3 regions of the Colwellia aquaemaris genome follow, and region 3 is predicted to be linked to each of the others. Evidence: predicted binding sites of a transcription regulator. Region 3 holds the regulator's gene; each other region holds the start of a gene.
What was found. The regulator FliA, encoded in region 3, starts transcription of late flagellar genes. The targets are predictions, from matches to a motif close to CTAAAGNTNNNNNNNNNNNNGCCGATA.
Positions count from the first base shown of each region.

Region 1 (3,171 bases), 130 kb from region 3:
GCTGCTGAAATAGAAGTACTTGAATGGCCGACACTTAATACGTCATATTCACTTTCTTCACGCCATGGGAATGGGTGCAAGCCGTCTTTTTGGCGAATTGTATGTAGCTGGTCGCGTCTACCGGTTAGTATTTTATGTGGGTATGCTTGATGACCAACATCCCATATTAAATGATCAAATGGTGTGTTGTAGACGTAATGTAAAGCGACAGTTAATTCAATCGTACCTAAACCTGAAGCAAAATGACCACTGCTTTTACTTACTGAATTTAAAAGGTAACGTCTTAATTCTTCACTGGCTTGCTCTAATTGGTTTTGTTCTAATTTACGTAATTCACCAGGGCTATTAATGTTGGCCAGTAAAGGGTATTCAGTTAGGTTTATAGTCATATTATTCTGTTTAATTTAAAAATTAATGTTTGCGACTGATTATGAAAGTCGCAAAATCGGATAAATTCTGTGTATTGTAGGGCAAAGTGGCTAAAGCTTGAAGTGCTTGTTGATATAAGTTGTCAGCTTTTTCTTGTGCGCCCGTTAAACCGAGTAAGGCTGGGTAGGTACTCTTGTCCGCTTCAAGGTCTGAACCAGCAGGTTTGCCAAGCTCTTCTTCGGTGGAGGTAATATCAATAATATCATCTCGCACTTGATAGGCTAAACCTACTAACTTGGCATATTGAGATAGTTGACCTTTGTCGCTGCTTGTTGCCTTTGTGCTGCATTCTGCGGCCATCATAACTGATGCTTCTAACAAGGCGCCGGTTTTTAATGAATGTAATTTCTCCAACTCTGACAATGAAATTGCCTTACCAGTTGCGGCTAAATCCAATGCTTGGCCACCACACATGCCTTGATAACCGCTGGCATTGACTAAATGCCGTAACAACTCGATACGTTTGGCTCCTACTTCGGAAGTAAATGGGTGGTTAGCAATAATATCAAATGCTAATGTTTGTAAACTATCGCCAGCAAGAATGGCTGTTGCTTCATCAAAGGCTTTATGGCAAGTGGGTTGTCCGCGTCTTAAGTCGTCATCATCCATCGCTGGTAAGTCATCGTGTAATAATGAATACGCGTGAATACACTCTAAAGCTGCGGCAACACCATCAATATCACTTTGTTTTGCATCTAATGCTTCGCCAGTGATATAAGCAAGGTAAGGGCGCATACGTTTGCCACCAATAAGCAAACCATAACGCATGGCGGCTAATAGTTTTTCATCATTAACGGGTAAGTTTTCTAGCTTATGAATTAGGTAGTCGTTAATGCGTGTTTGTACCGCCTCAATATTAGTCAGTTCAGTCACTACTATTGTTCTCTTCATTAATAAATGGTGTTAACTGTGCTTGACCATTTTTCTCTAGCAGAATATTAATTTGTTGCTCAGCACCTTGTAGCTTTTCTTGATTGTGCTGACTTAGACGTAAACCTCTTTCAAATAGGCTCATTGATTCTTCAAGACTGAGATCACCTTGCTCTAAATTTTGCACTATAGTTTCTAATTCTGTTAGCGATTCTTCAAAGCTTAAGTTTTCAATTTTCTTTCTTGCCATGGATTTTTTCAGCGTGATATGAACTCTAGGCGCAAACTTACCTTAGCTGGGGCGCTGGGTCAATTAATGTGATTTATTACGAGGAAAGTAACTATTATTATTTGCTACTTAAGTTATTGACAATATGGGCGATAATAGAGGTATTATCAAAAATATAAGTATTCGCGTAACACCTATTCATCAGGTATTATCAACTTAGCGAGTATATCTTGAGAATTTATCGGAGGCATTTGTGGATTTAGCAACGCTATTGGGAATTGTAGGCGCTATTGGTTTTATTGTGATGGCAATGGTGTTAGGTGGCGACATTAATATGTTTGTCGATACCCAATCTATACTGATTGTATTTTGTGGTTCAATCTTTGTGGTGCTTTCAAATTATAATCTTGGGCAGTTTTTCACCATAGGTAAAATCGCCGGTAAAGCATTTTTGTTTAAAATTGAACAGCCTGATGAATTAATTGAAAAGTCAGTAGAAATGGCTGATGCCGCTCGTAAGGGCGGTTTTTTGGCGTTGGAAGAAGCTGAAATTTCAAATGCCTTTATGCAAAAAGGTGTCGATATGTTGGTTGATGGCCATGACGCAGATGTGGTACGAGGCACCTTGCAAAAAGATATTACCTTAACCAGTGAGCGCCATGAAACAGGCATAGGCATGATGATGGGCTTGGCAGATGTTGCACCCGCAATGGGCATGATAGGTACCTTAATCGGTTTAGTTGCTATGTTATCAAATATGGATGACCCGAAAGCAATTGGCCCGGCAATGGCGGTAGCATTGTTAACTACCTTATACGGCGCCTTCTTAGCGAACGTTATTGCAATCCCAATCGCAAATAAACTTAAGCTTCGTTTAAATGAAGAAAAAATGAATCAGCAATTAATTCTTGATGCCGTACTAGGTATTCAAGATGGCCAAAACCCTCGTGTAATTGAAGGTTTGTTGAAGAACTACCTTGCCGAAAGTAAGCGCACAATTAGTACCACCGAAGAGTAGGGGGATTAATTATGGAAGAAGAATGTAAATGTCCTCCACCGGGGCTACCCGCGTGGATGGGAACATTCGCTGACTTAATGTCGCTGTTAATGTGCTTCTTTGTTTTATTACTGTCTTTCTCCGAAATGGATGTTTTAAAATTTAAGCAAATTGCAGGCTCAATGAAGTTTGCCTTTGGTGTGCAAAATAAAATTGAGGTAAAAGATATTCCTAAGGGAACCAGTATTATTGCCCAGGAGTTTCGTCCTGGTAAGCCAGAGCCGACACCGATAGAAGTTATTCAACAACAGACCATGGAAATGACCCAGCAAATGTTGGAGTTTCAGGCGGGGGATGAAACTTCAGCGGGTGGCCGACAAGAGCAACGGGGTACCGAACGTGGTGGTCAATCGCAAAGCACGGCAGATGAAATGTCAGCACAAGCGATGCAAAAAGCCAAAGATGAATTAGAGCAAGCGTCGCAAGAACAGGTGAATGAACTGGTTAAAAAAATAGCTGACCAGCTTGAGCAGCAAATTCAAGATGGTGCCATTGAGCTAGAGTCATTAGGTCAACAAGTGATTATTCGAATTCGTGAGAATGGTTCATTCCCCTCCGGCTCGGCATTCTTACAACCGCAGTTTAA
Region 1 is NZ_BAAJLV010000001.1:734,510-737,680, forward strand. It holds gene dxs (1-deoxy-D-xylulose-5-phosphate synthase) at 1-389, opposite strand, end outside; gene ispA ((2E,6E)-farnesyl diphosphate synthase) at 412-1,302, opposite strand; gene xseB (exodeoxyribonuclease VII small subunit) at 1,295-1,549, opposite strand; gene pomA (flagellar motor protein PomA) at 1,782-2,546, shown strand; gene AC27HL_RS03260 (flagellar motor protein MotB) at 2,555-3,171, shown strand, end outside.
Region 1: pomA (flagellar motor protein PomA) is a predicted target of FliA. The motif match lies at 1,657-1,683, and genes of this name have one in related genera.

Region 2 (3,171 bases), on a different contig from region 3:
CCCATATTTACTATGACAATGACGCAGTAGAAATACATCACCGAATCGAAAGTTCAAATGCGGTTATTGTTTTAGGTCCAGCGAAAATGCCAACTCGGCCACGTGCTGAAGCATTAGTAAGAGTTGTATTACTGGCAAGTTTGGCCTGCTTACTTTTCTTCTGGTTACGGCCATTATCTAGGGATCTAGATATATTGCGTAAAAGTGCCGTTGAATTTGGCCAAGATAGTTTTGATATTGCCATCCCTAAAGCCAAATCTACCATGACTGCTCCCATGTTTACTGCCTTTAATTCCATGGCGGGTCGTATAAAACGCTTGATTGAAGCACATAAAGAACTTTCTACAGCGGTTGCACATGAGCTGAGAACACCATTAGCTCGTTCTAAATTTGCGCTGCAAATGCTCGCTTGTACGGAAGATAAAGATAAGCAGGAAAAATATCGAACGGCCATTAGCCAAGATATTTGCGAGCTTGAGCAATTGATCAGTGAAATGCTTATTTATGCCAGTTTTGATAATGACAAGCCGGATCTTAATTTTACTCAGGAATCTGTACTCGATATTATTCAACAGCAAGTTGGAAATTATCAGCAATTTGAACAGAACTTTGTAATTAATAACCATATTGGCGATTGCAAAGTTGATGTTGACAGGCATTTTATTAGTAGGGCGCTTAACAATTACATTTCAAATGCAATTAAATATGGTAATGGCGAAATAGATATTACGGTTAAGCAAGATAATCAACATTGCCAAATTCATGTTACTGATAATGGCGAAGGTGTTTGTGACGACTTTAAATGCATTATTTTTGATGCCTTCTCTCGTGGTGATTTATCAAGAAACCGCGAAACGGGAGGCTTTGGCTTAGGGCTTGCTATTGTTTGTCGTATCATGGAATGGCATGGTGGCAGCGCTTCTGTTGTTGATGGAAAAAATGGCGGTGCATGTTTTATCTTGTCGTGGCCAATAAAGCACGCCTCCTCATAATGGTTAATTTATATACAATTCGTTGTAAATTATAAAGGAATTAAACTTTATTTATAATTTCGCCTAAAGTTAACTTCGCTCTTGCCGATACTTATTTTATCAACGGCAAATAAGTAGAAAATTTTGGCAGTAGACGCGTTATCAAATGACATTCTGACCCATGAGCTTCAATTAGGCGAGCAGCTTAATGAAAGTGTTCATTCGGCACGTCGTTCTGATTTTTCCTTATTACTGGCAATGCTCACCGATGATGTAAGGGCACATAGTCAGTTTAAATTACCTCGTTCGAAGTCTCCTGAAAAAATTACCTCTGCCAAATTGTTGCGTAAAGAGTTTCAATTGCCTGATGAAGCGCCACTAGCAATAGCAGATATTAGTGAATTATCTGCATTTGATCAGGCAAGTTTGGTTGAAAGTAAACAATTAGCGCAGCTACATTTACTGAATGCATTACAGCCAAAGCCACTTGCCTTTAGAGATGATGCCAAGCATATTGCCAGTGATATTTTAGCGAATACGAGTCTTTATTGTCAGCAGCAACATAGTGACAATAAACTCGAATCGCAACAATTTGATAACCAAAGAGCTGAATTTAATGCAAAAGCTTGGTTAGCGGCTGTTCAAACAACAATTGTAAAGTCACCGCTTATGGCAGCACATGCTTAAAAGTTTTTTGCACAGCATTGTTTAAATTTTTTCTTACTACCACAAAAACATGCTTCATTACGTTTAGGTTTACTTAATGCATCGCTTTCGGATACCTTGCCATCGAGGTAACGCCATTGCTTATCTTCGTAGATAAAATTTGAACATTCACGCATTTGCCAAATATCACCTTGGTATTGATAAAAGGCTGAAAATTCAACTTGAGCAAGTTCACTTTTTTCTAACTGAACATTAAAGTCGCTGCTCGAATGAATAATTAACTTTATCCATTTTGTTGCTGCTGCCCATTGGCTAATATCATCTATTGATTGCGACTTTCGACTTGTTTGTGCGTAGGTGTTGTAAATATATTCTGCTTGTTGAGTCGCATAGGCACTATAGCGTGAACGCATAAGTTGCTCTGGAGTACGTGGCGTTATTTTGTTTAGAATATACGGCTGGCAGCATAAATTAAAGGCTCGTTCTGAGCCGCACGGGCATAGCATAAATAGTTACTTTATTGACAAAAACAACAGTTTATCATATTTCACTATTGTACCTTTAATCTTTCCCTATCGATAATATAGCAAAACCTTACTCTCAATGTGAATTATGCTCTGATATGCAGGGGCATTAGTGCAGTTGCGCTGTATTTTGAGGCATCGTTTGTTGTACTAAAATACATTGTGTTTTTCCCTGTTCAGCATAAGTTGATAATTCTGCAATTTGTTTTTGATTAAATTCAGTTTTTGCAAGAATGATTGCTGAACAGTTACCTTTAAGTAAGGTATTTTTTATATGTATAAAGTTAACATTTACCTTGTTTGCGTTCACTTTTAATATTTTTGCAGGGTCAATTTTCCCCTCTGATGACAGTTGAACTAGTGGCTTGTCATCGGGGTTTATCATCAAGATCCATTTATTATCAGCGCAATGAGTTTGACAAATACTCAAGTAATTATCTGAAATATCACAGACATCTTTAACATTAACAATGTTACACCATTGGCGTTTATTTGCTGTGATGCTGGTTGACTTTGTAAGTGAATTTACTAGTAAGTTGTTGTTATTTAATTTTAAATTCAATTTATTAATATTCAACATAGGTATTACCTCGATATACTGTATGGATGTACAGTATATCGATTTTGATGCTATTTCAAGCATTTTTGATTTTATTTTTGTAAAAAATGAGACTTGGTCTATATTTTAAAATCAACAATAAAAAAGGAACCTCTGTGATGGAGCCGCAAGGAGCAATACAGTTAAGTGTAAAAGAAGTGAAAAGTGCATTAGACGATTTACAGTTAATTGTCGCCACAGACACTTGTTCACATGACGCTTTAAACAATCTGCGAAATGCACTTGCAGATATTAATGAAGAAGTTAATTTGCTAAGTAATGTTATGCAAATGAATATGTCATCAAAATAATTTTGCTCTATTAACCTATTTAAATAACCCAGTCTAAACAATATGCGTTCAACATAAGCTGTTGTCATACGCTTGCATACCTCTTTTTAAGCAGTTTTCTC
Region 2 is NZ_BAAJLV010000003.1:496,564-499,734, forward strand. It holds gene AC27HL_RS11735 (ATP-binding protein) at 1-992, shown strand, start outside; gene AC27HL_RS11740 (VC2046/SO_2500 family protein) at 1,116-1,658, shown strand; gene AC27HL_RS11745 (YchJ family protein) at 1,655-2,143, opposite strand; gene AC27HL_RS11750 (hypothetical protein) at 2,271-2,741, opposite strand; gene AC27HL_RS11755 (hypothetical protein) at 2,876-3,070, shown strand.
Region 2: AC27HL_RS11740 (VC2046/SO_2500 family protein) is a predicted target of FliA. The motif match lies at 1,056-1,082, and genes of this name have one in related genera.

Region 3 (3,171 bases):
CGATCGCTAAACTTGCTGCTCGTTTTGCACAAGTTCACGGTGCAGAGCAAGTGGTTTTAATATCAACAGACAGTTATCGGATTGCTGGATTTGAGCAATTAGCGACTTATGGCCGAATTATTGGTTGTCAGGTTAAACTTGCTAAAGATGGCAATGAACTTGACAGTTTATTGCAACAATTTTCGCAAAAGAAATTGATCTTGATCGATACTGCTGGAATGGGGCAAAGAGATATGCGATTGAACGAGCATTTAACTACCTTAATCGCTAATGCTCGTGTTAGAATCCGTAATTACTTAGTATTATCTGCAAATACTCAACCGCGTGTAATGCAAGAAAATGTTGAGCGTTTTAAACGTATTCCACTAGCGGGATGTATTTATACTAAGTTAGATGAAAGCTTAAGTGTTGGCGAAATTATCAGCACATCGCTGCAAAATGGTTTAGCAATAGGCTATCTTACTGACGGGCAAAGAGTTCCTGAAGATATTAAGGTTGCAAATGCTGAGAAATTAGTTACGCTTGCAGATAGAATGGCGATAAAGTCTCAGTCGCCAGCAGTTTCATGGCGAACAACCGCAGCTGCGGTCGCTGTATAGCTGTCTTGATATAGGCAGTCACGTTATAAGAGAAGTTACATAGATGATAGATCAAGCGAGTGGCTTACGAAAAATGCAGGATTCTCAACAAATAAAAGTCATAGCCGTTTCTGGTGGTAAAGGTGGAGTTGGTAAAACTAATGTCTCACTCAACACTTCTATTTCTTTAGCAAAGTTAGGTAAGCGAGTACTAGTACTCGATGCCGATTTAGGTCTAGCCAATGTTGATGTCATGCTAGGCTTACGCGTACAACGCAATTTATCTCATGTGTTATCTGGTGAGTGCGAATTGGATGATATTATTATTGAAGGCCCAGGTGGCATAAATATCATTCCTGCTACATCAGGCACACAATCAATGGTTGATTTAACGCCATCTGAGCATGCAGGCCTAATTCGCGCCTTTAGTGACATGCACACTAAATTCGATATTTTAATTGTTGATACGGCCGCTGGTATTTCTGACATGGTGTTAAGCTTTTGCCGCGCATCTCAAGACGTTTTATTAGTGGTTTGTGATGAACCAACTTCAATTACCGATTGCTATGCTTTGATGAAATTACTTAGCCGAGATCACGGCATTTTTAAATTTAAAGTCGTAGCAAATATGGTACGTAGTTCGAAAGAAGGGCAGCAATTATTTGCAAAACTTTCGAAGGTAACCGACAGGTTCTTAGACGTAGCACTAGAGCTGGTTGCAGTCATTCCATTTGATGAAAATATTCGTAAATCAGTTAGGAAACAACAAGCTATCGTTGAAGCATTTCCTGAATCACCAGCCTCTATGGGCTTTAAAGCGCTTGCTAAAAACTTAATGAGCTGGCCAATTCCCCAACAACCTTCGGGTCACTTAGAGTTCTTTATTGAGCAATTGTTAGAACACTAACCAACAAGCGAGCGAGTTAGAGTGGTTAAAGTACATGCTTACAGTGTTGATAAATCTGCTTTATTAGAACAGCATACCGTGTTGGTTAAGCGTATTGCTTACCATTTACTCGCACGCTTACCTGCCAGCGTTATCGTTGATGATCTTATTCAATCGGGCATGATTGGCTTATTAGAAGCTGCAAATAATTTTGATAATAGCAAAGGTGCAAGCTTTGAAACCTTTGCCGGCATCCGTATTCGAGGTGCCATGCTTGATGAAATTCGCCGTGGTGACTGGGTTCCACGTTCGGTACATAAGAATAGTCGAATGATCAGCGAGGCCATTAAAAGCCTAGAGGCAGCATATGGTCGAGATGTTTCGGATGCTGAAGTTGCTGAAAAACTTGAAATTTCATTAAATGACTACCATCATATGCTTAATGAAGTTAGTTCAGGTAAAATATTAGGCATTGACGATTTAGGAGTTAATGGGGACACCATTGAGTTGGCAGAAAGCCACCAGCAAGATGACCCCTATGCTAGCATTGAACAGAGTGTTTTTAAAAAGTCTTTAGCTGAATGCATTTCTACTTTACCCGAGCGGGAAGCTTTAGTACTGTCTCTGTATTACGATGAAGAGTTAAATCTTAGGGAAATAGGGCAAGTGCTTGATGTAAGTGAATCAAGAGTGAGCCAAATACATAGCCAGGCGATGCATCGTTTAAAAGCACGTATGCAATCATGGCAAAGTTAAGTAGAATAGAGTTATTGTTAGAATTTTAAATGTTCTCACCGGAGGGTGCCTTGGATAAAAATATGAAAGTACTTGTTGTTGACGATTTTTCAACAATGAGACGTATAATCAAAAATTTGTTACGCGACATTGGCTTTACCAATATTTCAGAAGCTGATGATGGTAGTACGGCATTACCAATGTTAAAGGAAGGTGACTATGACTTTGTTGTCACTGATTGGAATATGCCAGGTATGCAAGGGATTGATTTACTTAAAGCAATTAGAGCAGATGCTAAATTGTCTCATATTCCAGTATTAATGGTTACTGCGGAAGCGAAAAAAGAGCAAATTGTCATGGCTGCACAAGCCGGTGTTAATGGTTATATTGTTAAGCCATTTACTGCTGCGACCTTGAATACCAAGCTAGATAAAATTTTTGAACGTCTTGGTTAATCGATAATTTTTGCCACGCAAGGACTTCACATGACTACAAATACCGGTGTCCATGTTTCTTTGGAACAAGCTAAATTATTGGTTGAATATCTTGAAACTGACCAACAAGATAAAGCAAATGAATTGATTGCAGAAATTCAGAATCCAATTAATTCTGAGTTATTTGCTGAAATCGGCAAATTAACGCGTCAATTACATGACTCTTTAAATAACTTTCAAGTGGATACTCGCTTGAATGATTTAGCTACCGCAGACATTCCTGATGCTAAAGAGCGACTAAACTTTGTTATTAGTCGTACTGAAGAAGCTGCAAACAAAACAATGGACGCAGTCGAGTCTATTTTCCCCGTTGTTGATAATATTCAGCAGCAAATTAGTACCGTGAATCCATTGTGGCAGAAATTGATGCACAATGAGCTTGATATCGGTGAGTTTAAAGCATTGTGTCGCGATATTGATGTTTTGCTTAAAACCACAGAAAAAGAAACGAGCCGCATGCACAGTTTAATGACTGATG
Region 3 is NZ_BAAJLV010000001.1:860,759-863,929, forward strand. It holds gene flhF (flagellar biosynthesis GTPase FlhF) at 1-599, shown strand, start outside; gene AC27HL_RS03825 (MinD/ParA family protein) at 643-1,485, shown strand; gene AC27HL_RS03830 (RNA polymerase sigma factor FliA) at 1,507-2,220, shown strand; gene cheY (chemotaxis response regulator CheY) at 2,271-2,654, shown strand; gene AC27HL_RS03840 (protein phosphatase CheZ) at 2,685-3,171, shown strand, end outside.